3 linked regions of the Ruminococcus sp. HUN007 genome follow. The protein of the gene in region 3 interacts with the protein of the main gene of each other region in a pairwise test. Links are inferred from orthologs where the notes say so. Each region holds a gene or a part of one and is shown on either strand. Other genes may lie near its edges. The genes, in order: CC97_RS15535, rlmN and ftsZ.

Evidence for each region.
Region 1: the proteins of ftsZ (region 3) and CC97_RS15535 interact in binary tests that used the Escherichia coli proteins (3 or more experiments, as listed by UniProt). The link is inferred for Ruminococcus sp. HUN007 from one-to-one orthologs.
Region 2: the proteins of ftsZ (region 3) and rlmN interact in binary tests that used the Escherichia coli proteins (3 or more experiments, as listed by UniProt). The link is inferred for Ruminococcus sp. HUN007 from one-to-one orthologs.

The regions. Positions count from the first base shown.
Region 1 is NZ_JOOA01000002.1:2,613,159-2,623,563, reverse strand. Bases 5,753-8,616 are described here. They hold CC97_RS15535 (rod shape-determining protein), read left to right. Parts: upstream 5,753-6,606; coding sequence 6,607-7,626; downstream 7,627-8,616. Other genes in these bases: mreD (rod shape-determining protein MreD), read left to right, coding at 8,573-8,616; mreC (rod shape-determining protein MreC), read left to right, coding at 7,639-8,583; CC97_RS15540 (DUF4321 domain-containing protein), read left to right, coding at 6,249-6,512; CC97_RS15545 (U32 family peptidase), read left to right, coding at 5,753-6,160. Outside these bases: CC97_RS15565 (hypothetical protein), read right to left, coding at 266-1,273; CC97_RS15560 (sigma-70 family RNA polymerase sigma factor), read right to left, coding at 1,290-1,751; CC97_RS19130 (hypothetical protein), read left to right, coding at 2,338-3,429; CC97_RS15550 (cell division protein ZapA), read left to right, coding at 3,761-4,102; more of CC97_RS15545, read left to right, coding at 4,115-5,752; more of mreD, read left to right, coding at 8,617-9,133; CC97_RS15520 (penicillin-binding transpeptidase domain-containing protein), read left to right, coding at 9,138-10,405. UniProt on the Escherichia coli protein: Forms membrane-associated dynamic filaments that are essential for cell shape determination. Acts by regulating cell wall synthesis and cell elongation, and thus cell shape.
Region 2 is NZ_JOOA01000002.1:1,449,951-1,460,343, reverse strand. The notes cover bases 4,398-7,249. They hold rlmN (23S rRNA (adenine(2503)-C(2))-methyltransferase RlmN), read left to right. Parts: upstream 4,398-5,217; coding sequence 5,218-6,282; downstream 6,283-7,249. Other genes in these bases: pknB (Stk1 family PASTA domain-containing Ser/Thr kinase), read left to right, coding at 7,159-7,249; CC97_RS10520 (Stp1/IreP family PP2C-type Ser/Thr phosphatase), read left to right, coding at 6,291-6,998; rsmB (16S rRNA (cytosine(967)-C(5))-methyltransferase RsmB), read left to right, coding at 4,398-5,215. In the rest of the region: rpoZ (DNA-directed RNA polymerase subunit omega), read left to right, coding at 1-34; priA (primosomal protein N'), read left to right, coding at 34-2,496; def (peptide deformylase), read left to right, coding at 2,510-2,968; fmt (methionyl-tRNA formyltransferase), read left to right, coding at 2,971-3,909; more of rsmB, read left to right, coding at 3,911-4,397; more of pknB, read left to right, coding at 7,250-9,399; rsgA (ribosome small subunit-dependent GTPase A), read left to right, coding at 9,400-10,275; pknB (Stk1 family PASTA domain-containing Ser/Thr kinase), read left to right, coding at 10,306-10,393.
Region 3 is NZ_JOOA01000002.1:1,250,688-1,261,126, reverse strand. What follows is about bases 1,914-4,811. They hold ftsZ (cell division protein FtsZ), read left to right. Parts: upstream 1,914-2,749; coding sequence 2,750-3,874; downstream 3,875-4,811. Other genes in these bases: CC97_RS09575 (hypothetical protein), read left to right, coding at 4,168-4,811; CC97_RS20150 (hypothetical protein), read left to right, coding at 2,317-2,514; CC97_RS20155 (hypothetical protein), read left to right, coding at 2,025-2,189; CC97_RS09585 (FtsQ-type POTRA domain-containing protein), read left to right, coding at 1,914-2,047. Outside these bases: putative lipid II flippase FtsW, read left to right, coding at 1-317; murG (undecaprenyldiphospho-muramoylpentapeptide beta-N-acetylglucosaminyltransferase), read left to right, coding at 340-1,464; more of CC97_RS09585, read left to right, coding at 1,511-1,913; more of CC97_RS09575, read left to right, coding at 4,812-5,511; nrdD (anaerobic ribonucleoside-triphosphate reductase), read left to right, coding at 5,841-7,970; nrdG (anaerobic ribonucleoside-triphosphate reductase activating protein), read left to right, coding at 7,970-8,497; CC97_RS09560 (DUF5688 family protein), read right to left, coding at 8,634-9,644; CC97_RS09550 (PH domain-containing protein), read left to right, coding at 9,858-10,271; CC97_RS09545 (FkbM family methyltransferase), read left to right, coding at 10,421-10,439. UniProt on the Escherichia coli protein: Essential cell division protein that forms a contractile ring structure (Z ring) at the future cell division site. The regulation of the ring assembly controls the timing and the location of cell division.

The sequences.
Region 1 (10,405 bases), 1.4 Mb from region 3 along the record:
TGCATATACCTCCTGTTATATATTTCCGTACCGCTTTAAATCGTTAAAGTCAAAGTTCAACTTTAATGGTTTAAAGCAATAGAGCCTTTAATAGTATATCAAAGGATAATGCTTATGTCAACCAAATTTCGCAATTTAGTTAAACATGCATAACTGCACTGGTCATTAACTGTCCAAAGTTCAAAGCTGCCGTCTGTAAAAGCAGAGAAAAAGACACGTCTGGTTTTACAGAACGTGCCTTTTCTGAGTTTATATTTTCGCAGTATTACCTGAGAAGTTTTCCTTCGTTCTCATGAGGGAGCGGAGCAAATGCATTTTCATTTTTAAACGCTTCGGCAGCTTCTTTTCTCTTTTCGAGCTCTTCTGCTCTTCTGCTCTGCTCTTCCCTGATCCTCTCCTGGTTTTCCTTCATTCTTTCTTCGGCTTCTTTTATTTTTTCCTCAGCTTTCTTCTTCATATCATCATCGTCGTCATCATCATCATGTCCCGGATGAACAGGGTGAGACGGTGCGAAAGGTGGTTCATGCTTTTCAGGTTCTTCTGTCGGCTGAACCGGTTCAGCAGGATGAGAAGGTGCTGCAGGATGTGCAGGATCTGCAGGATGAGTCGGTTCGGCAGGAAGTGACGGTTCGGCCGGGTGGGTCGGATCGGCTGGATGTGACGGTACAGCCGGTTCGGAAGGCTTGTCAGGATGTTTCGGTTCTGCCGCAGGGGTATCTGCTCCTGCTGACGGAGGTACAGCAGGTCCTTCCTGTGCTCCGCGTGATTCCGGTACTGCCGGTGAGTTCACAGGAACAGGAGCGCTTTCTTCAGAAGGCGTCTGTCTGCCGTCATTATTCTTTTCAGTTACAGTGTTTCCTGCTGTTTCGGCAGGAGCTTCAGTTTCGGATGAAATGCCTGTAACTGAAGTCACCTCAGGTTCTTCAGTTGTATCTGTTACTGTAGTTTCTGCAGCCGTCGTCTGTGAAGCTGCTGTCGTTACGTATGAGCGCTGTTCATCGTGTCTTCCGTCAAAGACGTTCTGTATACCGCTTCTTGCAGAATAAAGTCCTGCGAAAACAAGAACGAAAACTGCAGCAGCAGATATAAGAGGACGTATATTGAAACGTGCCGGACGTTTGATTATTTCAGTAATAACTTCAGCGTTTTCCGGATCTGATACAGGTGGTTCATCCGGAAGAGAAGCCAGAAGCGTTCTGAGCCTGCTGTCATAGTCGTCAGGAATAAGATTCTTTTTATTTTTAATACTTTCTTTCAGCATATCTTTGCTCATAACAATTCACACCTTTCTATAATGTAATCAGTTCCTTAAGTTTTTTTCGTCCGCGGTTAAGTCTTGACTTTACAGTTCCGGGGGCTATGTCAAGATATTCAGCGATCTCATTTATCGGAATATCGTTATAGTAGAACATTATTATAACTGTTCTGAACTCTTCGTCAAGAGTATTGACTATCTCCCACATTTCGTCATGATAGTCACTGTACGCCGGTTCCGTAGTCATTTCTTCCATGGACTGAAGATTCTTGTTTTTTCTGCATATTGCATATGCTTCATTGATAACTATACGCGTTATCCATGATTTGAAATACTGTTGTTCACGCAGCTGACTGAAATTTTCAAAAGCTTTCATTATCGCACTGCATACGGCATCCTCCGCATCAGTGTCATTCCGCAGTATTGACTTTGCCGTAAAGAAAAGCGATTCTTTATATTTCATAACCAGCTGACCAAACTGTTCCTTTGAATTCATATAATAGTATCCCCTCTGGTCATAATACGATATGTATAATGTATATTGTACATTCGAAATAAGGGTCTGTCAATACATCACTAATTAGATGCACGGAAACAGTGAAAGGTTCCCGTATGCAGAAAATTTGTATGCAGAAATTTTTCATACATATAAAGCGGGGAAAATTCAGTCTGCTGAAATTTATATTAATATAGTGTATCGCTTTTCTGAATGAAAAAATAAATTTAAGAAAACACTGATTAAGCCAGCAATCCGGCTTCGCCGGATTGCTGGGGCGGGGAGATTACGGGGCTTCGCCCCGAACCCCACGCTGATTTATGAATAAATCAGCGTTTTCTTAAAAAAAATTTTTTTCCGGGAACCTTTTTTAAAACCCGTGCATCTAATTAACATAGAAAACAAAAACTGCAGTTTTGAATCTATAGTATCTGGTTTGTGCCAGTCATTTTTACTCAAAAAAATTTCTTTTTACACTTACAAAACCAAAACACGTTTATAAGGACGCTGATCTTTAAATCAGCGTTTCCTGAGATCTATTCTGAAGGGAGGTCTGTTCCGCTTATTTCACGGAACAGGAATTACTATGAAAATCAATAAGATCATCGCTGGTATCTCAGCAATCTCAATGCTCGCAACAAGCGCAGCAACATTCGTATCAGCAGCTGAAACTGAAGAAGCTGCAGCTGAAACTCCTGTAATCGTTGCTCCTGAGGCACCTGAAGCTCCTGAAGCTCCGAAGCCTCCTGTAGTTGACGAGGAAGAAGAAGCAGCAAGAAAGGCTGAAAGAGAAGCTAAGAAGGCTGAAGACGATGCAAAGCGTGAAGCTGAAAAGGCTGAACGTGAAGCTAAGGAAGCTGAGAAGAAGGCTGAAAGAGAAGCTAAGGAAGCTGAACTCAAGGCTAAGCACGAAGCTGAAAAGGCAGAGCGTGAAGCTAAGGAAGCTGAAAAGAAGGCTGAAAGAGAAGCCAAGGAAGCTGAACTGAAGGCTAAGCGCGAAGCTGAAAAGGCTGAAAGAGAAGCTAAGGAAGCTGAACTCAAGGCTGAACGTGAAGCTAAGAAGGCAGCAGAAGATGCTAAGACTGAAGAAGAAAAGAAAGCTGAAAGAGAAGCTAAGAAGGCTGAAAGAGAAGCCAAGGAAGCTGAACTGAAGGCTGAACGTGAAGCTAAGAAGGCTGAAAGAGAAGCTAAGGAAGCTGAAAAGAGAGCTGAAAGAGAAGCCAAGAAGGCTGAAAGAGAAGCTAAGGAAGCTGAAAAGAGAGCTGAAAGAGAAGCCAAGAAGGCTGAAGAAGACGCTAAGCGCGAAGCTGAAAAGGCAGAACGTGAAGCTAACAAGCCTGTACCTCCTGTACCTCCGGTACTCGAAGACGGTGAAAAGCCTGAACCTCCAAAGCCTGACAAGCTCGCTCACTGCCACAAGATCGACGATCTTATTGACCTTGCAGTTGACCAGGTAACAGCAGCTACTGAAGACCTCAGCGACGAAGAGATCGTTGACATCACATCTATCGCTGTTCCGCTTATCAGAAACATGGAAAAGCCACAGATCAAGGCTCTTGTAAAGGACGTTCTTGCTGACGGCGTTATCGATGCAAATGACCTTGTTACAATCAAGGGCTTACTTGCAAAGACAGTTTCTGCAGAAACTGAAACAGCAGCAGTTATAACAGAAGAATAATTCATCTGTTTCTCATGCAATGGAATTCGGACATTGCATTCCGGTATCCCGGATGGGATATTATTTAAATAAAAGTGTGTATAATTTGACCGTGTTAAAGCATAAAATATAATAACCGTAAACCACAGTGCATTTTCTTTCTCTGCTGCACTGTGGTTTCTTTTTTTATCTGTATATTTATGCATAAAAATGCCCAATCCAAAGGCATAAAAATTAGCAAAAAAATTTCACTAAGGGTCTATGCAACTCCGGAAAAATATATTATAATAATTATGTAGGCTTTTTTGGCCTTCATATTTTTTTACATTTTATCAGAAAGGAAATATGCCAGATGAACAGAGTAAAGGTAGTAATATGCGGCAGAGAGTATACTATCCGCACCGATGAGGAACCAACCTATGTTTACAACCTTGCAAGAAAGCTTGAAAAGAATATTGCAGAACTCGTAGGCATAAATGTAAACCAGTCGGTCTACTCCGCATCTGTTATGATAGCACTTTCAACTCTCGACGAAATGAACCACTGCAACGAGGACAACGACAATCTTCGCCTGCAGCTCAAGGACTATGCAGATGAAGCGTCAAGGGCACGCCTTGAACGTGACAGTGCACTGCGCGAAGTTGAACTGCTTAAAAACAGGATAGCAGAACTCGAGAAAAAATCCGGAAAATAAGGTTTTGAAATTATGGAATTACTTGCTCCGGCGGGAAATACAGAATCACTTGTCGCCGCACTTCGCTGCGGTGCTGATGCCGTATACATCGGCGGAAAAAGTTTTTCCGCAAGACAGAACGCCTCAAACTTTGATACTGCAGAAATAAAGGAAGCAGCCCGTCTGTGCCACCGGTACGGCGCGGCGCTTCATATTGCTGTAAACACAGTTATTACAGACAGCCAGACGGATGATTTCATCCGCGAGATCAGAAAATACGCAGAGTTTTCACCTGATGCATTCATTGTGCAGGATCCCGGTGCAGCATATATCATCAGAAACACCGTACCTGACATTCCACTGCATGCATCCACCCAGATGACTGTCCATACACCCGGAGGCGCGGAATTTGCAAAAGGCCTTGGATTTTCAAGAGTAGTCATATCAAGAGAAGCAAGCAGACAGATGATATCCGAAATAACATCGGCAGGACTTGAAACAGAGATCTTCGTTCACGGAGCTCTGTGCATGTCGGTCTCAGGCCAGTGCTACATGTCCGCGATGATAGGCTCAAGGAGCGCAAACAGAGGCTTGTGCGCACAGAGCTGCCGTCTTCCGTTTTCACCTGTCGGACATCCTGACGAGCATTGCCTCTCACTGAAGGATCTTTCTCTTATCGGACACATCGGCGAGATAAAAGCTCTCGGTGTGACCTCCTTAAAGATAGAAGGCAGAATGAAACGCCCTGAATATGTTGCTGCTGCCGTGACCGCATACAGAACTGCGATCGACGGCGGAAGTCCGGACACCGAAATGCTGAAAGCTGTTTTTTCACGGAACGGTTTCACAGACGGTTACTTCACCGGAAACAGAAAAAACATGTTCGGTATGCGTGACAGGGATGATGTTATGTCATCTTCGGAAGTTCTGCCTGATCTGCGTCAGCTTTACAGAAAGGAACGCAAAGTATCCGTTCTGGATTTTGACGTAACTGTCAGAAAGGACAGTCCGGTAACAATAACCGCATCAGACAGCGATGGTTTTTCATGTACGGTCACAGGTGCAGAACCTGAAGCAGCCGTAAACAGAGCAGTCACCGCAGAAGATATAAGCAGACAGCTTACAAAGCTCGGCGACACCATCTACAGCTGCGGCAGAAACAGCATAAATGCCGGAGAAGGACTTTCCGTTCCGGCATCATCTCTCAACCAGCTGAGACGTGAAGCAGTTGAAAAACTGTACAGTATGCGCGAAGAAAGAAAGCCTTATCAGACGTACAGCACACTGAGCAGCGGAAAAAACGCGGAAGAAAAAAGAAAGCCGTGCACATCACCGCCTGCCGTAAGGGTGCGTCTTGAAAAAGCATCCGCAGTGATATCTCATGATCTGACAGCTGCAGAATATATCATACTTCCTCTCAGAGAAATAATAAGCGCTGATATTCCCGGAACTGTAAAGGAAAAGATCATTGCAGAACCGCCGCGCTTCATTTATGACGAAGAGAAACTGAAAAAAGAACTGAAGTACATTCTGGATCACGGATTCAGACATCTCATGTGTTCAAACGCTGCATATTTAAAAACGGGCAGAGAGCTTGGTTTCGTCCTTCACGGCGATTTTGGTCTCAATGTTACCAACCGGTTTTCAGCCGAAGAACTTGCCGGATACGGACTGAAAGACATCACACTTTCCTTTGAACTCAAATCAGTTCAGGCCGGAAATATATCGTGTTCATCTGAAACAGGCATTATCGCATACGGAAAAGTTCCGCTCATGCTCACCGCTAACTGTCCGGTCAGAAATTCTGTAGGATGCGGCAGATGCCGTCATTCAATAACAGACCGTACCGGAAGACGTTTCAGAGTAATGTGCAGTGAAGGATATGCTGAGATTTTCAATTCAGAAGCAATATATCTTGCAGACAAACCTGAAGCTTATGAAAAACTGGACTTTATAACACTTTTCTTTACTGACGAAAGCGAAAAAGAAATAAAAAAGATATTTACTGATTACGCGGAAGGATCCCAGGCAGCCCCTCAGGGTATCACCAGAGGACTTTACTTCCGCGGAATAAAATAAAGGATGATCTGACCGGAGAATGAAAGGTCCGCCATTCCCCTGTCCGGCAGGGATCTCCTGAAAATTTTCAGAAAGGATATACGAGTTAATGAAAATGACAAAAAAAGGTTTTGTATTTCTCATTCTTATTGTAAGTGCCCTGATCGTAGGCGCATATGTCGGCGAACACACAAGCAGCGGCATTCTCTCCTACACAGCATCATTCGGGTTCGGACATGATGTTCCGATAACCCTTAACCTTATTATCATTACCCTCTCAATAGGATTTACATTCAACATCAGTATCGCTCAGATCTTATGTCTCATAGGTTCTGTAGCAGTCTACGCAGTTTTTTCAAAATTTATCGACTGATCACACTCTGTTGTCACAGCACTATATTATTTAAAAAATCAAAAAATATCCACACACAAGATTTATCTGCTTAAGTTCAAGAGGAGAATGATAGATGTTTACAAAAGACATTGGTATAGATCTGGGCACTGCCAATACACTTATATACATTAAAGGCAAAGGCATAATCATACGTGAACCTTCTGTCGTTGCCGTAAATACAAAAGATGAAAGCGCAAGCTATGTAGGAAGGGAAGCCAAGGAGGTAATAGGTAAAACGCCTGGTTCCATCGTCGCTGTAAGGCCGCTGAAAAACGGTGTAATAGCTGACTTTGACATTACCACCACCATGCTTGCACAGTTTATAAAAAAAGCACTCAGGGGAAAACCGTTTTCAAAAGCAAGAGTTACAATATGCATCCCGTCCGGTGTAACTCCGGTCGAAAGACGAGCAGTAAAAGATGCTGCCGAACTTGCAGGTGCAAAAAAAGTTTACATAATAGAAGAACCGATGGCCGCTGCTATCGGCGCCGGTCTTCCGGTGTCAGATCCGGTTGGCAACATGATAGTTGACATCGGCGGCGGAACGAGTGAGGTCGCAGTTATCTCAATGGGCGGCATAGTAACTTCACGTTCCATAAGAATCGCCGGTGACGAACTTGACAACGCCATCGTCGGATACATAAGAAGAAAATTCAACATGCTCATAGGCGAAAGAACAGCTGAGGAGATCAAGCTTAACATCGGTTCTGCTTTTGCCGGTGATGCAGTTGAAAAAATGACAATCAGGGGACGCAACCTTATCAACGGACTCCCTGAAAATATAACCGTTACCTCAGATGATATCAGAGAAGCACTTTCGGATCCGCTTTCAAAGATAATAGACGCTATTAAGGTCACACTTGAAAAGACACCTCCGGAGCTTGCGGCTGACATCATCGAACAGGGCATAACGCTCTGCGGGGGCGGCGCGCTCTTAAAGGGACTTGATACCCTTATAAACAGTGAAACAGGCATGCCTGTCTACATCGCTGAATATCCGCTGGACTGTGTTGCCGAGGGCACAGGAAGAGTTATTGAAAACTACCAGAAGTATGAGGACGCGCTCAGCGAATACGGACCAAAATACTATTGATCGGAGTAAAAAATGCGTGATTTTTTCAGAAGCATTAAGTTCAAACTGATTTTGTGTATTATTGCACTTGCAATAGGCATAATGCTTTATGCCCTTTCACAGGCCGGCTATTCTGTAGGAAGCTCAAAAGCTGTAAACACGCTGGCCATGCCGTTCCGTTACGCTTCAACAGCAGTATACAACGGACTTGACAAGGGTGTATCATACATCTTCAGTTCAAAGAAGTACTATGAGGAAAATCTTGAATTGCAGGATGAAATAAACCGTCTCAGAAACGAACTGGTTGACTATGAAAATACCAGAGCAGAACTCAACGAACTAAAAAAATTTATGGGCATAAAGGAGAGACACTCAGACTATGTGCTCTCTCCTCCGTGCCGTGTACTTTCCTACAGCGCAAACGACCCGTTCTGTTCATTTATGATCGACAAGGGCAGCCGTGACGGAATATCTGTCGGCGACCCTGTAGTCACATCAGCAGGACTTGTCGGTGCCGTATCTGAATTATCAGAAAAATACTGCACAGTAAAGACTATTCTCTCACCGGAGCTCTCCGTGGGAATCAAGGTACAGAACAAGGGTGACACCGGCATACTTGAAGGCAACATAAAATATGCCGTTGACGGACTCAGCCAGATAATCTATCTTCCGAAGGACACAAAGATCAAAGCCGGCGATACAATAATCACAACCGGCACAAGCGGTCTTTTCCCTGCCGGATACCTTGTAGGCACCGTAAAGGAAACAGATGCTGCGGACAGCGGTATATCATTCTACGCCTCTGTAATACCTTTTGCTGACGTAAGAAAGCTTTCAAGCGTTATGGTCGTAACAGATTTTGAAGGCAAGGGTGAATCAGAAGATGACTACAAAAATGCCGGAGAAAATACAGAGGGCGGAGAAGCTGTAACGGAAGCAGCAGTTCCTCAGAAAAAAGGTGAATCAGATGGGAATTAGGATGATATCCTCCAGAAAAAAGCGCAGGTATGCTGTTGTCCGCTGGCTGGTATTTTCCGTAATAATCTGGTTTGCCTTCATTTTCATGACCACCGGCAGTTACATTAAGCCTAACATACTTATTCCGCTTGCGCTGTGTATCTCGATGGACGAAGATGCTCTTGTGAGCGCAGTTATCGGCTTTGTATGCGGATTTCTGAGCGATCTTGCAATGGGTGACCTTATAGGTTCAGGCGCGATAATACTGATTTTCGGATGTGTCTGCACATCACTGCTTTTCACACGTCTGCTGAGGCAGCTTCTGCTCAATTTTTCAGTGATAATGATCCTCTACTCAGCGATCCATTTTTCAATAAAATACTTCTTCTCCTACATGATCTGGGGTTACGACAACGAACTGATACTTCTGCTCGAATACATCCTTCCGGAATTTATACTTACAGTGGTATCAATGGTAGTTGTCTACCCTGTCGTAAGGAAGCTGAGAAAACATCTTACTCTGAGAAAGAGATATGAGCCGGAGGATAATCAGGCTCTGATAAAGGACTGATCATATGAATGCTATCACAGAAAAAATAAGAGCCGCACTGATAATATGCGGAGTTCTTACAATATCTGCCGGTGCCGGAATAAAGCTCATGAAGCTGCAGATCGTTGATCAGGAAGTACGCATGACAGACAAGACAAATGTCTATACCGAGGAACAGACACTTCATGCAACACGCGGTGAAATAAAGGATGTACGCGGCGTTCCTATAGTGGAAAACAAGCTGGGTTTCAATGTAATTATTCAAAAATCAACATTTCCTGAAGACAACCGCAAAGCGAACGAAGTCATACTTAAAATCGCCGATTTTCTCACCCGTGAGGGCTACAGATATTACGATTCGCTTCCGATGACTACAGAAGCACCTTTTGAATTCACTACCGAAGATGAAGATGAACTCTCATACCTCAAATCCTCACTCGGAGTAAACGTCTATGCGACTGCTGAAAACTGCATGGACAAATTCATTGTCGACTACGATATAGACGAAAGCTATTCCGACGCTGAAAAAAGAATAATCGCCGGACTTCGGTACGAAATGAAGCGCCGCGACTTTTCGCTCAGCAACATCTTCACGCTCTGTGAAGACATAGACATAAGCGCCGTAACCAAGATAAAGGAAATGGGACCGGAGATTCCGGGCGTCGAAATACTCGAAGATGCCATAAGAACCAATCCTGTTGTTGACGTTATCCCTCATGAGATAGGAACAGTCGGACCGATCTACGCCGAGGAATATGAAGAGCTCAGAAACAAGGGTTATTTCATGAATGACTATGTGGGCAAAAGCGGCATAGAAAAAGGAATGGAAGATGTGCTCCGCGGCAAAAACGGAACATGTGAGATAACCGTGCAGAATAACGGTGTGATCTCATCGGAAGTTACCGAACCTGCCGTTCCGGGAAACACCGTGCATCTTACCATCGACTCAGGATTCCAGCGCGACGTTCAGAAAATACTCGAAGACTTCATGGTATGGCTCAACGAAAACGACGAGGAATGCTTCGGAATAAGCAAGGGTGCAATAGTCGTTCTTGATGCAAAGGACAATGACGTGCTTGCTCTTGCAACAGCACCTACATACAGGCTCGACGACTACATTGAAAACTACTCTGAGGTACTTAACCGTGAAGGCACTCCTCTTGTGGACCGTGCAACAGACGGTATCTACCGTCCGGGTTCGACATTCAAGACGGTAACTGCCACTGCAGGTCTGAACGAGGGTGTCGTTACTCCGAATACCACGTTCTACTGTAATACAGATTATCAGTTCTA
Region 2 (10,393 bases), 200 kb from region 3 along the record:
TGAATATCATGAACCGGACTCTGATAAAAACTGATGCAGACCGTTTCTGCGGTGCGAACGGCAAGAATTGCTGTTTACAATATTGCATATACAGCTGACAGGCCGTTCTCATATCTTATCCCTGAGGATATGTATGGGGCGGCTGTCTGCGGAGTAAGGGTAATTGTTCCTTTCGGCAGAGGCGGCAGAAAGCGTATCGGACTTATACTCAGTGTGACTGATGAAGTCCCTTCAATGAAGCTGAAGTCCGTTGTGTCAGTCGTTGACCGTGAACCGGTCATAAAGCCTGAAATGATGCGGATGATCCTCTGGCTTAAGGAAAATACTTTCTGTACATTTTATGAAGCGGTAAGAACCATTCTGCCTTCAGGAATGAATGTCAGTGTAAATGAAAAGTATGAGCTGTGCAGCGGCTGGGATCCTGATGATCTTACTGATGAAGAACGTAATCTTGCAGGTTTTCTGGAGAACGCTTCATCGGAACGTGAGTTTGACGAACTGCTTGACGTGTCCTCAGATACAGGCAAAAGGCAGGTCGTGGAATCTCTTGCTGCAAAGGGCGTAATAAGACGTGTAAGTGAGGCGAGTCAGCGCATAAAGGACAGGACCATGCGCATGATAAAACTCACGGAGAATTACGTAAATGAGCCGGCAGCGTTTCGTTCCACTGCAAAACAGAAACAGGTCATAAAGCTTCTTTCTGAAAACGGTTCGGCATCTGTTAAGGAAGTCTGCTACATATGCGGAATTACAGATGCGGTTGTAAAGAATCTTGTTAAAAACGGTGTGTGTGAGGAATTTGATGTTCCTGACTACCGTCTTCCGGGCGAAGAAAAATACGAACCGGATGCTCTGGGAAAGATCATCCTTTCCGAAGAACAGAACAGGGTATTTGCAAGAGTATCGGAAGTTATTGATGAAGGAAAGCCGCACTGCTTTCTGCTTCACGGTGTTACCGGCAGCGGAAAGACATCCGTGTTCATAAAGCTCATAGAAAAAACACTTGCTGACGGTAAAACCGCGATGCTTCTCATACCGGAGATCTCGCTGACACCGCAGATAGTTGAAAATTTCTGCAGGCTGTTCGGCGGCACCGTTTCGGTCATACACAGCAATCTTTCACTCGGGCAGCGTCTCGAGGAGTACAGACGTATTGAAGCAGGCCTTTCCAGAATAGTTATAGGCACAAGAAGTGCAGTGTTTGCACCTCTTGAAAGGATCGGACTCATCATCATGGACGAAGAAGGGGAAAGATCCTATAAATCAGACAGTGCTCCGCGTTACACTACTTCGGCCGTTGCAAAGGAACGCTGCAGAACACACGGGGCAGTTCTTCTGCTCGGATCGGCAACACCGTCGGTCGAGAGCTATTACTATGCACGCAAAGGCGTGTATGAACTGCTCGAACTCAAAGAGCGCTATAACAAGAGTGAACTTCCGCACGTTGAAATAGTCGACATGAATGCGGAAAGGGCAAACGGGAATACCGGAGAGTTTTCAGAAGTTCTCGTGCACGAAATAAAGCATAACCTTGAGGCAGGAGAACAGACGATACTTTTACTCAACCGCAGGGGCTATCATACTGTAATATCATGCGCCGGATGCAGCAGACCGCTTTACTGTCCGAACTGCAGCATACCGTATACTTACCATAAAGCGAATGATTCGCTGGTATGTCATTACTGCGGCAGTATTGCAGAGCTTCCGGAAAAATGTCCGGAATGCGGCGGTACGGTGTTCAGACAGATAGGATTCGGCACTCAGAAGATGGAAGAACAGCTTGAAGCTCTTTTTCCTGGGGCACGTATCCTGCGTATGGATGCAGACACCACATTTTCACGCTATGCATACGAAAAAAACTTTAAGGATTTTGCTGAGAAAAAGTATGACATAATGGTAGGTACCCAAATGATAGGCAAGGGACTCGACTTCCCTGACGTTACCCTTGTCGGAGTTGTCTCTGCGGACAAGTCACTTTTTTCAGGTGACTTCAGAAGCTACGAAAGAACATTTTCGCTGATCACGCAGGTGGCAGGACGCAGCGGACGCGGCGGAAAAAAAGGAAGGGCCTATCTTCAGACCTTTATGCCTGATCATTATGTTCTTGGTCTTGCTGCCGCACAGAATTACACTGGTTTCTACGAGGAAGAGATAGCATTAAGAAAAACACTTATCTTTCCTCCGGTGTGTGACATCTGCGTTATCGGTATTTCGTCTGTGTCAGATGCAGCTGCAGCCGCGGCCGCAGCAGTCACACTTAAGATAATAAAGGATATAATCGCTGAGGAAAAAATAAAATTTCCTCTCAGGGTCCTGGGACCTGTTCAGTCAGGCATTGCAAAACTGAACGGAAAGTTCCGGTACCGTCTGATCATTAAATGCAAAAACAACAAGGAAACAAGAAGCTTTATTCGCAGGATACTTCTGAAAACTGCAGAATACCGCGAATATTCGAACGTTAATATTTATGCTGACATGAACGGCGACATAGTTTAAAAGGTGGTAGAACATGGCATTAAGAAACATTGTTACAAAGGAAAATGATATACTTTATAAAAAATGCAGAACAGTTGAAAAGTTCGATGAACGCCTCTGGACACTGCTTGACGATATGAAAGAAACCCTTTACAAAGCACAGGGCTACGGTCTTGCAGCTCCTCAGGTGGGAATTCTCAGAAGAATCGCTGTTATCGATGTCGGCGAAGGTCTCATAGAACTTATCAATCCTGAAATACTTGATCCTGAGGGAGAACAGCGCGACGTTGAAGGCTGCCTTTCCTGCCCGGATGTATGGGGATATGTAAAAAGGCCGTACAGCTGCACACTCAGGGCACAGGACAGAAACGGCAACTACTACGAAAAGAGACTTGAAGGCATTTTCTGCAGATGTGCATGCCACGAGACAGATCATCTTGACGGAAAATTATTCATTGACCTTGTTGACGAGTTTGTTGAACCGGAGGAATAAGTTTGAATATAGTTTTTATGGGTACGCCTGATTTTGCAGTTCCTTCGCTGAAGGCTCTTGTAAATGCAGGTGAAAATGTTACAGCTGTTTTCACACAGCCTGACAAACCGAAGGGCCGCGGCTATAAAATGATCCCTACGCCGGTCAAGGAAGCAGCTCTTGAAATGAACATTCCTGTTTATCAGCCGCTTTCACTCAGAAAGGGTGAAGATGCAGAAACTGCGCTGAACATACTGAAGGAAAACGCTCCTGACCTTATAGTTGTAGTAGCGTACGGCCAGATACTTCCGGAGGCGATACTTACACTTCCGAAACACGGATGTATCAATGTTCACGGTTCTCTGCTGCCGGAATACAGAGGTGCTGCTCCGATGCAGTGGTGTCTCCTGAACGGCGAAAAGAAGACAGGTGTTACCACGATGATGATGGACAGGGGACTTGACACCGGAGACATGCTCATAAAGTCTGAAATACCGGTAGGCGAAAACGAGACATTCGCTGAACTTCACGACAGACTTGCCGTATGCGGTGCTGAAACACTTATAGAAACCATCACGTCACTTAAAAACGGCACTCTTGAACGTACGCCTCAGGACGACAGTCTTTCGACATACTCACCTATGATAACCAAAAACATGTCGCTTATTGATTTTAAAGAGCCGGCATGTAAAATACACAATACGGTAAGGGCGATAACCGGATATGCTTTTCTTGAAGGAAAGAGAATAAAGTTCTTCCGTTCAGTGCTTACCGGAAAAAAATCAGACTGTGAACCGGGTACTGTTACCGGGACTTCTTCTGAATTCCTTGTGGTCTGCGGAGACGGCGGGGTAATAGAATTTACAGAAGTACAGCCTGAAGGAAGCAAAAGAATGAAGGCTGCTGATTATCTCAGAGGCAGCAAGCTTCAGGCAGGAATAAAATTCACTACCGGAGAATAGTATGGTAAACTGCAGAAAAGAAACGGTAAAACTTCTTTCAAAGACTTTCAGTGAAGACAGTTACTCAAACATTCTGCTTGACAGTGTGCTCTCGTCCGGCGAGATGACGCTTCAGGAGAGAAAATTCATAACTACACTTTATTACGGTGTCCTTGAAAGAAAAATTACTCTTGATCACATAATATCGTGCTTCAGCACCAGAAGGCCGGAAAGGCTTGATCCTACTGTTCTGAATATACTCAGGACGGGGATATACCAGATCAGATATATGGACAGTGTGCCGGACAATGCAGCTGTTAATGAATCGGTGAAACTTACAAGAGGTTTCCGTATTTCCAGCGCATCCGGATTTGTCAATGCGGTGCTGAGAAACTACCTCAGGGATCCGTCTGCTGTGAAGGAACCCGGGGATGAACTTGAGGCGCTTTCAGTACGTTACTCTGTATCGCCGGATATAATCTCGGCGGTGATCTCAGGTTACGGAAGAGAGTTTACCGAATCGTTTCTTGAACGTCTTACCGGAAAACCTCCTGTTTACATACGTCTTAACAGTACGGTCGCGGATGAAAAGATGCTGAGGGAAGCGATGTCGAAAACAGATCCTGTAAAGTCAGATATTCTGCCTGACTGCTACAGTGTCGGAGCGGGCGTGCTCACGCATACACCCGCATTCAGAAAAGGCTATTTTCATGTTCAGGATATTTCATCACAGCTTGCCTGTGCGGCGCTCGCACCTGAACCCGGAGACAAGGTCCTTGATCTCTGTTCCGCACCGGGAGGCAAGTCTTTTACCATGGCTGAAATGATGCACGGTGGGGGAAAGGTGATCGCATTTGATCTGTACAGCCACCGCGTACGTCTCATTGAAGACGGTGCCGAAAGGCTTCACCTCGGAAATATATCAGCTTTCACTCATGACGCACTGGAATATGATCCTTCACTTGAGGGGGCGGACAAGGTGCTGTGTGATGTACCGTGCTCCGGATTCGGAGTTATGGGAAAAAAGCCTGAAATAAGATACAAGCTTACCTGTGATCTTGAGGAACTTTATGATATTCAGTACAGGATCCTCTGCAACGGTGCAGCTTATCTCAGAAAAGGCGGTGAGCTCGTGTATTCCACATGTACGCTCAACCGGAATGAAAATGACGGTATAATTGACCGTTTCCTTCGCGAGCATGAAGACTACGAGGGCGTGAGCTTCCTTGAAGATGCCGGCGAACCGTTCGGCGGGTACAAGGCTGTTCTTGGTGCTTCAGGTCCTGACAGCGATGGTTTCTTTATTTCAAAGATAAGAAGGAAATGATCATGGCAGAGAAAAAAGACATACTTTCCATGAGCCTTGCAGAGCTGACAGAGACAGTCACCGGTGAACTGGGTGAGAAAAAATTCAGGGCCGGACAGATCTATGAATGGCTGCACATAAAAAAAGCGGTCAGTTTTGATGAAATGACTAACTTATCAGCCAGTTTAAGACTAAAACTAAATGATACGTTTTGTATAAAACGCCTAAATATCGTCCGAAAGCTTGAATCAGCTATAGATAATACTGTAAAATATCTTTATGGACTTAACGACGGCAATATTGTCGAGTCTGTAGTGATGGAGTACAGCTTCGGACTATCCCTATGTGTATCCACGCAGATAGGCTGTAAAATGGGCTGCGATTTCTGTGCTTCAGCCATAGCCGGGTTTGTAAGAAACCTTACGGCTTCCGAAATACTTCTCCAGAAGTACGAAGCCGAACGTGATCTCGGAAAAAAGATATCACGTGTTGTGCTTATGGGAATAGGAGAACCGCTTGATAATTATGACAATGTTCTGCGGTTCATCAGACTTGTTACAGCACCGGAGTCCGACGGGATCAGCATGAGACATGTTACCCTGTCGACCTGCGGAATAGTTCCGCGGATACGTGACCTTGCCGGTGAGGATCTTTCAATAAATCTTGCTGTGTCGCTTCACAGTCCTGACGATGTTTCACGAAGCAGAATAATGCCTGTGAACAGAAAGTATGATCTGGCTTCGCTCATGTCAGCGTGCAGATACTATACGGAAAAGACAGGACGAAGGATAACCTTCGAATATGCTGTCATTGAAAATGTCAACTCTTCATCCGCTGATGCAAAGAAGCTTGCTTCACTTTTCAGCGGAATGATAAGTCATATAAATCTTATCGGAGTAAACAATGTTAAGGAAAGGGACTATTCCTCTTCCTTATCACATGTTGAAAAGTTCAGGAACGAGCTGGTAAAGCTCGGAGTCAACGCAACTGTGCGCCGTAAGCTCGGCACAGATATCGAGGCGGCATGCGGTCAGCTCAGACGTGAATATGAAAGGTCAAGGGGTGAGATGATTGAAAATAGCCAGTGAATCGGATATTGGCTTATGCAGAAATGAAAAATCAGGATATGGTCGTCTGTGAAATATTCGACGATGCGGCCCTGATAATAGTCTGCGACGGTATGGGCGGGGAAAACCACGGAAAATACGCCAGTACCATTGCGTCAGAGGTGGTAAGAAGCAAGTTTATTGCCGGATATGACCGGTCATTTGCGTCCAAAACCCTGAAAAATCTGCTGGTCTCAACAGTTACAGTGGCTAATTCAGTAATATTCAATACATCCCACGCAGAGCCTGAAAAATCAGGAATGGGGTCAACATGCGTTGCTGCATTTATAGATGCAAAATCCGACACGGTACACATTGTAAATGTCGGCGACAGCAGAGCGTATCTCTGCAGAGGCGATACTCTGGAGCAGATAACCAGGGATCACTCATTTGTACAGCTCCTTAAGGATCAGGGAAAGATCACTGAGGAGGAAACGGTCAACCACCCCAAGAAGAATATGCTCATAAGGGCAGTCGGGGTAGACAGGGAGATCGAAGTTGATTATTTTGAAACAGAGCTTCAGGGAGCAAAGCTGCTCATATGTACTGACGGCCTGCACGGCTGCTGTACTGACGAGGAGATAAAAAATGTGCTTTCCGGCTGTGACATAGAAGAAGCAGCAAAGAAGCTTGTGGATATGGCTCTTGAAAAAGGAGGTCCGGATAACATAACGCTTGCCGTGGCTGAAAACAGCTGAAGCGAATATGATTAGACGGAAATCCTGCGTAAACGCTGATTATGTTAATGTGCGGGCGGCATCCTGAAAACTCCTAATGCCTTCACATAAAAATCCGGTCCGTGCAGGATCACGGAATCAGTCAGTGTTTTCCAGAAATATGATCAGGAGTGTTTGATACATGGATAAATATATTGGAAAAAAGCTCGACGGACGTTTTGAGATTCAGAAACTTATAGGATCCGGCGGCATGGCCAACGTTTACAGAGCCAGGGACAGACTCGACGATAACGGGACCATTGTTGCAGTAAAGATCCTGAAAAGAGAGTATGCTGAAAATGAGGAGTTCCTCAGACGTTTCAGGAATGAATCGCTTGCAATTGCCCAGCTGTTTCATCCGAACATAGTGAAAATAATAGATGTCGGATTCAGAAACAATTCGGATACCCAGTACATCGCCATGGAATACATAGAGGGAATAACTCTGAAAAAATACATGGAGATCGAAAAGGTGCTCGACTGGCAGACTGCTTCATATTTCATGCTGCAGATCCTCAGAGCGATCGGACATGCACATTCAAAGGGGATTTTCCACAGGGACATAAAGCCCCAGAATATAATGGTGCTTGAAGACGCCAACATAAAAGTCATGGACTTCGGAATTGCAAAATTTGCAAAGGATGAAGGACTCACAACTACAGCGCAGGCTATCGGTTCCGTGCATTACATAAGCCCTGAACAGGCGCGCGGAGGCGAGACAGACGAGCGGAGTGACATTTACTCGGCTGGTGTGGTATTCTATGAAATGCTGACCGGCATCAAGCCGTTTGACAATGAAAACCCGATATCTGTTGCGCTCATGCATATGCAGGCCAAGGCAAAGCGCCCTTCGGATGTTAATCCGAAAGTTCCTGAAGGGCTTGAGAATATTATAATGAAAGCGATCGAAAAGGATCCGGACAGGCGTTACGCCAGTGCCGAGGAAATGATCGCAGATATTGAAAAGTTTAAACTGAATCCGGGCCGAGGTTCAGGATACAGTAAAGAGGAGAAAGGTAATATTATGGAAAAAGATAAGCAGACAAACGATATTAATTCAACAAGGTCGTTCAAGTCTCTTGAATCTGACAAAAGTTCTGACAGTCTCTACAGTGACGCACCGGCTGAAATGCCTTACAGCTATTCCGATACACCTGTAGTGGAGGAGGAATATGTTGAAAAGAGATCACTTTTCATACCGATGCTTTCAGGTATTGTCATAGTTGTAATAATAATTGCGACGATCTTCCTTGCTGGTCTCCTGCTCAATTACTTCGGCGGCGAATCAGATTTCAAGGAATTTACAGTAAACAACTTCGTTGGTCAGGAATACGAAAATGCCAAGAAGCTTTACAGCAAATATCTTGTTTTTGAAGTAAAGGATACAGTTTACTCACAGATGCCTGTCAATACGATCCTTGAACAGGATCTTGAGCCGAATTCAGTTGTAAAGCCGGGTCACAAGATTCACGTAGTTCTCAGCAAGGGACCTAAGATGATCGATGTACCTGCTCTCGACAACGGATTTACAGAATCACAGGCGAAGGCAATTCTTGAAGAAAAGAAATTCTCATCACAGGTAAAACTCGTATACAGTGATACAGTTCAGGAAGGCTATGTTATCAAGACCGAACCTGCAGCAAACACAGCATGCAAGGAAGGATCAACAGTTCTTATCTACATCAGCCGAGGAAAGATGACCACACAGGTAAAGCTTCCTGATATCAACGGTAAAAAGGAAGCTGAAGCAAAGAAGATGCTCGAGGACCTTGACCTTGTAGTTAAGACAGCAACAAGAAACTCAGAAATGCCTGAAGGTACAGTAGTAGGTATGGACTTCTCACCAAATACTGTAGTTGAAACAGGCACTCAGATAACAGTTTTCGTAAGTACAGGTCTTCCTGCAGTTTCAACTCAGGAGATCACGATCAACTTCCCTCAGGATGCATACGGTACATTCGCATTCAAGGTATTCGTTGACGGTACACTCAACAGCGAACACAGGGACGTTGATGCCAAGTACACTTCAAGCAAGAACATTGCGATCAGTGCTTCAGGCGCAAAGAAGGAGATCACAATTTATCTTGTAAACCAGGGCAACAACAAGGAATTTGAAATAGGAAGATACCAGTTCTCATTTGACGAGTCAAGAACAAGACAGACTATTTCGGAAGATATCAACAAGGCATTCAAGGAAGTAGACGGTATCAAGGCAAATCAGCAGAAGGAATCACCATCACCTTCTCCTTCACCATCACCGTCACCATCACCGTCACCTTCTCCTTCACCATCACCGTCAGCTGCTCCGGAGGATTCAGAACCGGAAAATCAGGAACCATCTGACGGCAGCGAAGAAGATGCCGGCAATGACGGAGAACAGTAAATGTCATCAGATAAAACAGGACTGATAATCAGGTCCATCGGGGGACTCTATACCGTAGAGTCTCCTGATGGCATTTATGAATGTGTTCCGCGCGGAATATTCAGGAAAGAAGGCCGCAGCCCGTGTGTGGGCGACAGGGTAACTTTTTCAGATGAAAAAGTCATTACTGATATACTGCCGCGCAGAAATCACATTATAAGACCGCCGCTGGCCAATATGGATCAGCTCATTTTTGTAGTGAGCGTATGTGAGCCGGCACCGAATCTTTTACTTCTTGATAAATTTATTGCCATTGCGGAGTATAAGAATATAAAGCCTGTTGTGGTAATAACCAAAGTAGATCTTGATAGATCTGACAATATCTTTTCTGTCTATACCAGAGTCGGAATTGATGTCGTTGTCATAGACTATTCCGATCCGGATACAGTACAGAGACTGAAATCGATGCTTGCCGGAAAAATAAGTGCGTTTACAGGTAACAGCGGAGTTGGAAAATCAACTCTCCTGAATGCCATAGACAGTACACTTGAAATAAAGACCGGTGAGATAAGCAAAAAACTCGGACGAGGCAGACACACCACCAGAGATTCGCAGCTGTACAGGCTGGAGAGCGGTGGTTACATTGCTGACACTCCGGGATTTTCGACTTTTGAGACAAACAAGTATGAAATAATAAAAAAGGAGGAGCTCAGTTCATGTTTTACTGAGTTTTCCGACTTTTCAGGGAACTGTCGCTTCAGTGACTGCTCACACACCTGTGAAAAGGGGTGCGCTGTTATACAGGCAGTGAAAGACGGTCTGATACCTGAAAGCAGGCATGAGAGTTATTGTCAGATGTATGAAGAGGCTAAGGCTATTAAGGATTGGGAACTTTAGCTTTCATAGAAGAAGGAGAAAATAAGCTTTATGGATAAGAATATCGGGGTTATTCTCGACGGCAGATACGAAGTTAAAAAACGTATCGGTGTCGGCGGAATGGCTGATGTGTACAGAG
Region 3 (10,439 bases):
TTTTCAGAGGCTTCTACATTGCTTCAAAGTCTCCTGACAAGTTCGGAATGCTCGTATGCATCGGTATTACACTTCAGGTAGGTTTCCAGGCATTTCTTAATATTGCCGTTGTAAGTAACCTCATACCTAATACCGGTATCAGTCTTCCGTTTTTCAGCTACGGCGGAACTTCGCTCATGATGCTTCTCGGCGAAGTCGGGATCGTGCTGAATATATCGCGGCATATTTCCGATTCTCCGGATGAGGAAACTTCCGTGAAGAGAGCCGGCGTTCCTAAAGCGCCGAAAAAACGCACCGGAAGAGTATCATCAAAATAAATCAACGAAAGGTGTACAGTAAATGAGAGCGCTTATCACAGGCGGCGGCACCGGCGGGCACATCAACCCGGCTCTTGCCATCGCTTCAATAATAAAGGAACATGAACCTGACTCACAGTTTCTTTTCGCCGGAACTCCGTTTGGAATGGAGGCAAGACTCATACCTGAAGCTGGTTATGATTTTGCTCCTATCAAAGTAAGGGGATTCCAGAGAAAGATCTCGCTTGAAAATATCAGAAGAAATGCCGAGGCAGCTGCATATCTTGTTACAGCAATGCCGAGGGCTAAACAGATAATAAAGGAATTCCGTCCGGATGTTGTCATAGGAACGGGCGGATATGTAAGCGGTCCTGTAGTCCATCAGGCGGCAAAGCTCGGAATACCGACAGTTATCCATGAGCAGAATGCATACCCGGGAGTGACCACAAGGATACTTACCAAAAAAGTTGACAAAGTCATGCTTACTGTAAAGGAAGCTCTGGATTATCTGGGAACAGATATTGACTATACGGTTACCGGACTTCCGGTCCGTGCTGAACTGTTCGACAAGACGAAGGAAGAGGCAAGAAAGGAACTCGGTTTTGACGACAGTTTTACAGTTCTTTCCTTCGGAGGCAGTCTCGGTGCCGGATGTATCAACGAAACTATGGCTGAGGTCATAAAGTACACAAGGGCAAATGATCTTAAGATAAACCACATTCACGGTTACGGCGGAATGGGAAAGGATACATTTCCTGCAGCAATGAAAAAATACGGTGTTCCGATGAAGTCTGACAGGACGAGGATCACTGAATACATAAACGATATGGATACCTGTATGGCAGCTGCAGATCTTGTTGTCTGCCGTTCGGGTGCAACGACACTCGCAGAACTGGAAGCCATGGGAAAGCCGGCTATTCTTATACCATCGCCTATAGTTGCCGGAAACCATCAGTTCCATAATGCCAATGTTCTCGGCAAAGCCGGTGCTGCAGTCGTTATTGAGCAGAAAAATGTCAGATGCGATGAAGTTATAAAAATAATTGAAGATCTTTACAACGATCCGGCGCGTGTAAGAGAAATGTCAGAATGCTCACGCGGACTCTGGATCGACGATACATCAGAAAAGATCTGGCAGACTATAGACAGTGTTGTAAAGAAATCATGATCCGGGGAATGCTGTTCAGCTTTTCCCTGACTGAAAGGTCTGAAAAATGCAGGACGTAAAAAAAGTAAATCTGGAAACCAATAATCATTTTAAACGTGACAGACGAAGAAGAAACAATATGACCGGATACTATATTCTGGTCATAGTGCTTTCACTGATGATAGCTGCGGTACTGTCAGTTACATTTGCCTTTAACGTTCATAACATCACTATAAATGTAAGCGGCTCCGGAACAATGATATATTCTGAAGAAGATATAATGAAAAGCTCCGGACTTACCGGCGGTGAAAACCTGGTCCGCATGGACACGGAAAAGATCAGAGAAAAAATGCTCGGCGATCTCCTGTGCATCGACGATGTGAAAATAAAGAAGAATTTTCCGAATACAGTTGAAATAGAAGTTGTTCCGAGTGTGCCTGCAGCATACGTTGAATGCAGGGGCGGCTACATGACAGTCAGTGAAAACTGGAGAATAATCGGTCATTCTGAAGAAACTGAAGATGAAAATCTTATAGTCGTGAAAGGTTTTGATCCGGAAAAAAAACACCGAAAAGACCTTCATGAAGTCAAAGGACAAGGATAAGGACGAAGCTTTAAAGACCATTCTTGATGAAATCAGTTCGCAGGGAATAAAGAATATTGTCGGTATCGATCTGAGTGACAAGTATGATATTGTTCTTAATTACGACAACAGGATAAAAATAAAAATCGAAAAAACCTGTTGACGTTGAGTACAAGCTTCAGTACGCCTACAAGATCGTCACAGAAGAAATCAGGGAAAACAAGAGCGGTTATCTGATATACAGAAACTCTCTCGGATATTCATATGTTTCCGACGAAGAGTACAGGAGAGTGAACGGAAGCATAAATTCCATGATCCCGAAAAGGCCGGAACTTCCGGGTACGGAAGCAGCCGGAGATCCTGACGGTAACGGTGTGATCCCGGATGAGGCGGAAGCGGACGAAGCTTCTGAGGAGGAAGATGAAGAAGTAACTTCAGTTCCTGAAGATGTTCCTCCTGTCGATGCGGAACCGCAGGCCGGATGGTGATCTATGTTTTTTTTAAATATTACTTGAAATCATAATGAAAATATGATAAACTAATAGTACATGTTTATCAGGGGTTATTATAACTTGGAAATTTAAACTGAATTTTAATTGGGTGCTTAAACCCGGTACGCATTTGACGCATGTATTTTACAGATGCGTAAAGCGATAAAAATCATTATTACAGTTAAAGCACACTCTGGTGTTTACTGTGATATCATTCGAGAGGAGTATTATAATGGCAGGTTTTGTTTTTGAAAGCGATGCTTACGATCCGGAAGTGAACATAAAGGTTATAGGCGTTGGCGGCGGCGGCGGAAACGCACTCAACTGTATGGCTGATTCAGGTATTTCAGACATTGAGTACATTGCAGTCAATACAGATGCAGCAGCGCTCAGAAACTCAAAGGCAACTTCAAAGATCCAGATCGGTTCAAAGCTTACACGCGGCAGAGGTGCAGGTAACAAGCCTGAAGTCGGTGAAAGATCGGCTGAGGAAAACAAGGAAGAGATCGCATCAGCACTTAAAGATGCTGACATGATATTCATAACAGCCGGAATGGGCGGCGGTACAGGTACAGGTGCTGCTCCGGTAGTTGCACAGATCGCTAAGGAAATGGACATACTCACTGTTGCTGTTGTAACAAAGCCTTTCCTTTTTGAAAGAGAACAGAAAATGCTCCAGGCAGAAAGAGGCATTGCCGAGCTCAGAAAATATGTTGATTCTCTTATTGTTATCCCTAACGAAAAGCTTCTCTGCGGCCTCGACAAACCGCTTACAATGAAGGAATCATTCTCACTTGCAGATGACATATTAAAGACAGGTGTAAGAAGTATTTCAGACCTCATCACAGATGACGGATTCATCAACCTTGACTTTGCTGACGTTTCAACGATCATGAAGGGTGCAGGCTATGCTCACATGGCTATCGGCCACGGTGAAGGCAAGGACAAGGCAACAGATGCTGCAAAGGCAGTTATCTCAAGCCCGCTTCTTGAAACATCAATTTCAGGCGCTAACAGACTTCTCATCAACATCGTAATGTCAGAAGATGTTCTTGCAGAAGACGTTGATACAGCTACAAAGATGATCACAGATACTGCAGCTGATGATGTTGAATTCATTTTTGGTACAGCATTCAAGGAAGACATGCAGGACGAAATGACCATCACAGTAATTGCTGCAGGATTCGGTGAACCAAAGAGCGTTATAAACGCAAGAGCTGACAAGCCGGTACAGGCAGCACCGGTCGCTGAGGAAGTTCCTCCTGTTATTCCGCAGCCAGTCAAGCCGGCTCCGAAGGCTTCTTCAGATGAAGATGACCTTGATGCTATCTTTAAGATACTTGACAATAAAAAATAATCATTACTGATATCATTACTCCGACGCACGATTGTATAATCGTGCGTTTTGCATTATTTGGAAAGTGTTTTTTGTGTAAAATAAACTATAATGATTAATAAAGCTTGGGAATAATTAGTAGTTGTAAAATCACCGTATTATATGGTATAATATAAATACCAGAATCAGATTTTAAAACAGACACTGACAGTAAATTGATATGTCCCGGATGTATCATAAAAACTTATCAGTAAATTAAGAATTGTGTGTTCAGATAACTATCTGGTATGTCTTATTTCAGGAGGAAAAGAATTATGGACGAAAAGAACGAATTAGGGATTTTAAGAGAAACGAGCGGTCTTCAGAAGGGTTATGTAAAAGACGACGTTGATAAATATACAAACCAGCTTACAGCAGAAATAAAAGGACTTAACGAAAAGGTAAAGACTCTTGAGTCACAGCTTGAAGAGGCTAACGATAAATTAAGAGATGCTGAAGAAGCACTTTCCGCAGCCAAGAGCAGCGGCGGTTCATCATCAGGAAGCGGCCGTGAAGCCGAACTTGAAGCTGAAGTAAAAACACTTACCAACAAGCTCAATTCAACAACAATCACACTTAGAAAACTCGAAGAAGCTCTTCAGTCAGAAAAGAAAGCACGTCAGAGTGAAAAGATGCTTTACGATGCTGAAAGAGGTTCCGAAGGACGTCCTGCGATCAGTGCCGATGCAGTTAAGGCAGCTGTTTCTGACAACAGCGCTGAAGTTGCTGAACTCAATACAAAGCTTTCAGAAAAGGATAAAGAGATCGAAGAACTCAAGGAAAGCCTTGCAAAGAAAGAAAAGGAGATCGCAGATCTTGATGACAAGCTCAAGAATGCAAAATCAGCTCCTGCAGCAGAACCTGAGTTCAAGAGCTCATTTGATATCGGAAATGTATTCATTGAAGCTCAGAACACTGCAAAGAAGATCACAGTAGAAGCTCAGACAGCTGCTGACAAGCTCGCTGAAGAAGCAAGAGAAACAGCTGACAAGACAATAAAGGAAGCCAAGGAAAAGGCTGAAGCTGCTGAAAAGGAAGCTAAGGAAAAGAGCGAAAAAATGATCGCTGACGCAGACAAAAAAGCTAAGGAACTCGTTGAGAAAGCTGAAAAGGATGCTGAAGAGATCGGCGTAAATGCAAGCAGTAAGGCTTCAGGACTTGACAAGATCTCTGAAGAGATCAGATCTTCATTCAAGAATGATCTTGACAAGCTCAAGGAAAACCTTAAAAACATTACAGATGCTATCAGCAAGGCTGAAGAGAACCTCAGCAAGACAGTCGGCGAGGCTGACAAAAAAATCACTGATTACAGCAAGACAATGTTTGACAAGAAGTCACTTGACGAGTATATCAAGAGCAATCCTGCTCCGAAGATCATAGTAAGGGAACAGAGCGGTAACGGCAAGTCTCAGGAAAAGCCGGCAACCGGCGGCAACAACTGGGCTATGGATGACCTTGAGGCTCTTACAAAACAGGTAGAGTCAGCCAACAGCGGCAAGAAGGAAAACAACGGCCAGAAGAATGAATCAGGAAACGGATCTTCACTCGGAAGCAATGCTGAAAAGTGGAAGAGCGATCTTGCAGCACTTGCAAAGGCTGCCGAAGTAGAAGGAATCTGATCATCTTTTAAGGGATTGTAATGAATGCAATTTTCTTATAAGTGTTCAATATAATTCCACGTCATAATCACTAAAAAAGACATTAAAATTTTATATTTCCAAAAAATCATAGCCTGTCAGAATGACAGGCTATGATTTTTATGTGTATAGGGTTCTGCCTTCTATTTTCTTCCGACCAAAAGTGACATATACTGCATTCAAATGGAACATAATGGCCTTGACAAAACTCTTAAGATATTGTATGATAGTAATCGCATGGTCAAGGCGTACACTATATCTTGTACCCACTGACCAATTACGACACTATATATTGAGGAGCAGTGCAGTTTATGAAGGTTCAGAAAAGAGACGGAAGAGTTACTGACTACGACCAGGGCAAGATCGTAAGGGCGATTAAAAAAGCAAATGCTGAAGTTCCTGAGCGTGAAAAGATCGGCAGCAATTCCATCGAAGACATTGTAAAGTACATTGAAAAGTTTGCAGAAAAAACTATTCTGAACGTTGAGAACATTCAGGATATGATCGAGTGCGAACTTGTACGTCAGGGAAAGTACACTCTTGCAAAAAAATATATCATATACCGTTACCAGAGAGCTCTTCTGAGAAAAGCCAATACAACTGATGAGTCTATCCTCAAGCTTATCAAGAACGAAAACAAGGAGCTTGCAGAGGAAAACTCCAACAAGAATACTATTCTTGCTTCCACACAGCGTGACTATATCGCCGGTGAAGTTTCACGCGATCTCACCAGAAGAATGCTTCTTCCGGAAAGCGTTTCCATGGCACATGACCAGGGCATCCTCCATTTCCATGATGCCGACTACTTCATTCAGCCGATTTTCAACTGCTGTCTTATTAACATCGGCGACATGCTCGACAACGGCACAGTCATGAACGGAAAGATGATCGAATCACCGAAGAGCTTTCAGGTTGCCTGTACAGTAATGACACAGATCATTTCCGCTGTTGCAAGTAACCAGTACGGCGGTCAGTCCGTTGACATGATCCATCTCGGAAAATACCTCAGAAAGAGCAGAGACAAATATCTCCGTGACATGCTGAATGAATTTAAGGACACTCTCGATGAGGAAACCATAAAGAAAGTCGTTGACTTAAGACTCCGCGACGAACTCAAGTCCGGTGTTCAGACTATCCAGTACCAGATCAACACTCTCATGACTACAAACGGACAGGCTCCGTTTGTAACACTTTTCCTTCACGTTGACGAGAACGATGAATACGCAGATGAAAATGCAATGATCATCGAGGAGATCCTCCGCCAGAGATACGAGGGCATCAAGAATGAAGCGGGCGTAAATGCTACACCTGCATTCCCGAAACTTATCTACGTTCTCGACGAGAACAACTGCTTCAAGGGCGGAAAGTATGATTATCTCACTGAACTCGCTGTAAAATGTTCAGCAAAGAGAATGTACCCTGACTACATTTCAGCAAAGAAGATGCGTGAAAACTATCAGGGCAACGTATTCAGCTGCATGGGATGCCGCAGCTTCCTTTCACCGTGGAAGGATGAAAACGGAAACTACAAGTTCGAGGGACGCTTCAACCAGGGTGTTGTAAGTATCAACCTTCCGCAGATCGGTATCGTTTCAGGCGGTAACGAAGAAGAATTCTGGAAGATCTTCGACGAAAGACTTGAACTCTGCTATGAAGCACTCATGTGCAGACACAAGGCACTTGAAGGTACACTTTCAGACGTAAGCCCTATCCACTGGCAGTACGGCGCTATCGCAAGACTGAAGAAGGGCGAAAAGATCGACAAGCTTCTTCACGGCGGCTACTCAACGATGTCACTCGGATACATCGGACTTTATGAGCTTACTAAGTTAATGAAGGGTGTAAGCCACACTGATCCTGCCGGCACGGAATTCGCTCTCCGTGTAATGCACCACATGAAGGAAACAACAGACCGCTGGAAGGAAAAGACCGGCATCGGCTTTGCTCTCTACGGCACACCGGCTGAAAGCCTGTGCTACCGTTTTGCCAAGATCGACAGACAGCGTTTCGGTGTAATAAAGGACGTTACCGACAAGGGCTACTACACAAACTCATATCACGTTGATGTTCGTGAAAAGATAGATGCCTTTGACAAATTCACATTTGAGAGTCAGTTCCAGAACATATCCACAGGCGGATGTATCTCATATGTTGAAATACCGAACATAACAGGAAACCTTGATGCTCTCAGGGATCTTGTTAAGTTTATCTACGACAACATCCAGTACGCTGAGTTCAATACCAAGTCAGATTTCTGCCACGTTTGCGGATATGACGGTGAGATCATCGTAAACGATGAGAACCAGTGGGAATGTCCTCAGTGTCACAACAAGGATCACGCACTGATGACAGTTACAAGAAGAACCTGCGGATATCTTGGTGAAAACTTCTGGAACCAGGGCAAGACAAAAGAGATCAAGGAAAGAGTGCTGCATCTGTAATGAATTACGCGATGCTGAAGAAAAGGGACGTTGCCGACGGCATCGGCGTCCGCGTATCACTTTTCGTGAGCGGATGTACCCATCACTGTAAAGGCTGCTTCAATGAAGAGACCTGGGACTTTAACTTCGGTTCACCTTTTGATGAAGCCGTCGAAAGAGAGATAACCGAAGCACTTGCCCCTGATTACATAAGAGGGCTTACAGTCCTCGGCGGTGAGCCTATGGAAAAAGTCAATCAGAGAGCGCTTCTCCCTTTTATAAAAAAGGTCAGAGAGACTTATCCTGAAAAGGACATCTGGTTTTACTCAGGCTATACCTTTGACACGGAACTCACAGGTGAGGGCAGGGCAGTATGCGAAGTTACCGCAGAGCTGCTTTCGTACATCGACGTCCTTGTGGACGGTGAGTTCATCGAGGAACAGAAAAACCTGAGACTGCGGTTCCGCGGTTCGGAAAACCAGAGAATAATCGATGTAAAAGCTTCGCTTTCATCGGGAAAAACAGTTCTTTATGAACTTCCGGAATAAAAAACAAGCCTGCGTACAGTATATGCTGCGCAGGCTTTTTCTTGTCACAGTGAAAAAAATATTGTCGAACAAACTAAAAGTCAAAATTCACGTAAAATAAGGGGAACACTGATCAGGTCATGATCCCGCAGGCTTATCAGACGACCGCTGCAAATGATCCGGATTTTCTGTCAAAGAAAAATACACTGTCAGAAAGAGTATCCTCCGGACCGAAGATCCTGTTTGTCTCAGTTACATTGCGTTTTATGCTTGCAGGATCTATTGAGCCCTTTTTGTGGATCATCGCTTCATGTATGCTGGTAAATGCAACATAGAAGCTGTCATCAAACATTTCCGCCAGTTTTTCCTTCACACCCGGATAGAACATTGCAATTGCTCCGTTGGTCTTTCTGCTTGTGGTGACAAGTGCCGTATTGTCCGGCTTTAGCCTGCGGGTTTTAAAGTCCTTTGACATGAAAGCGCTTTCCGGTTCCGGAGTGCGTTCAATGTCGAAAATGTTTGTGTACAGTCTCGGCAAAGCATAGCTGCTTGTGTTTTTCATTGTGATCTTCAGAAGCTCATCGAAGTCGATACCCCACTCCTCGAAAACGATATACGGAACTTTTATGGTGTTGAGAATACCGTTTTCACTGTCGTCAAGAACGATCGCATACAGGACAAGGGCAATGTCCTCGAATGTCCTGTAGACGCAGCCTTCAAGTTTCGTTCTGTTGCTTTTAAGGTTCAGAGGACGTATTATAAGTCTGTCCTTTATCTTTTCGTAGGAAAAGAGCGAGTCGGTAATACTGCCGGCAGAACTTTTTATGTACTGTGCGTATCGTATGTTCTCGGCGGCGATGCTGATGACCGCGTCCCAGCCTTTTTCCTCGTATACTTTTCTGAGGGATGCCACCTTCAGAATGATCGCACCGGTTCCGTTCCGGTCTTCACTTCCCAGGTCGAATACTGCAAAGTCTCCGAGCAGTGTTTCGTATTCGATACGGAAGTATTTCATGTTGGTTTCCCTGATAAACTGACGGGTTTTTGTGTCATCCGGTGCCGCCTTTTCACCTTTGCGGTGCATGGTGAGCACAGCGTGTGTTTCTCTGATCTCCTTTGATTCTCTCAGGTTTTCCTCAAGAGTACTTGTAAATATGTTACAGTTCATTCTAAAATCTCCTTGTAAATTACTGATTGATATGGGTTTGCAAATCCAGTAAATCCATAATAACACATAAAACAAATTTTGTCAACCATTTTCTGAAAAATAATTTCATAAAATCCCTTGCAAAAATAGCCTTGTAAATATTTCTTGTTGACAATGGGACTCTTAAACTCTATAATTATAAATAGAATCAACAGTAAAACAGGGGGAGCAAAAATGAGTAAAAAACACATTGATTTTATCTGGACAGACAAGAAAAGAACATTTCTCGGACTTCCGATATCATTTACAAGATATTTTCTTACAGACAAGAAGATAATATGCCGTACAGGTTTTTTCAATATAGCTGAAGATGAAATCAACATCTACAAGATAACTGATAAAAAGCTTACGCTTTCTTTAGGCGAAAGGTTATTCGGCTGCGGTACAATCACTGTTTTCTCACGTGATACCGATACTCCGAAAATGGAGATAAAGCACATCAAAAAGCCGTATGAAGTATCTGAGATGATTGATAAGGAGATCGACGAGGAACGTGACAAGTACGGTATCCGCGGCAGAGATATGATCCCGGGCCACTACTGTGACCACGGCGACGGTGATTTGGATCACGACGGTCTGAACGACTGAGACGAAAAGAGTAACTGATTTATGTAACCAGAGGGTGATAGAATTATCGCCCTTTTTTTTCGCGTTGAAAAAGAGCAGATCCGTTCAGGAACATTCCGGAGAGGAATAGTTTCCGGAACGGAAAAGCAGCAATGGAAAGAGGATAATATATGCTTTCATTTATTACAG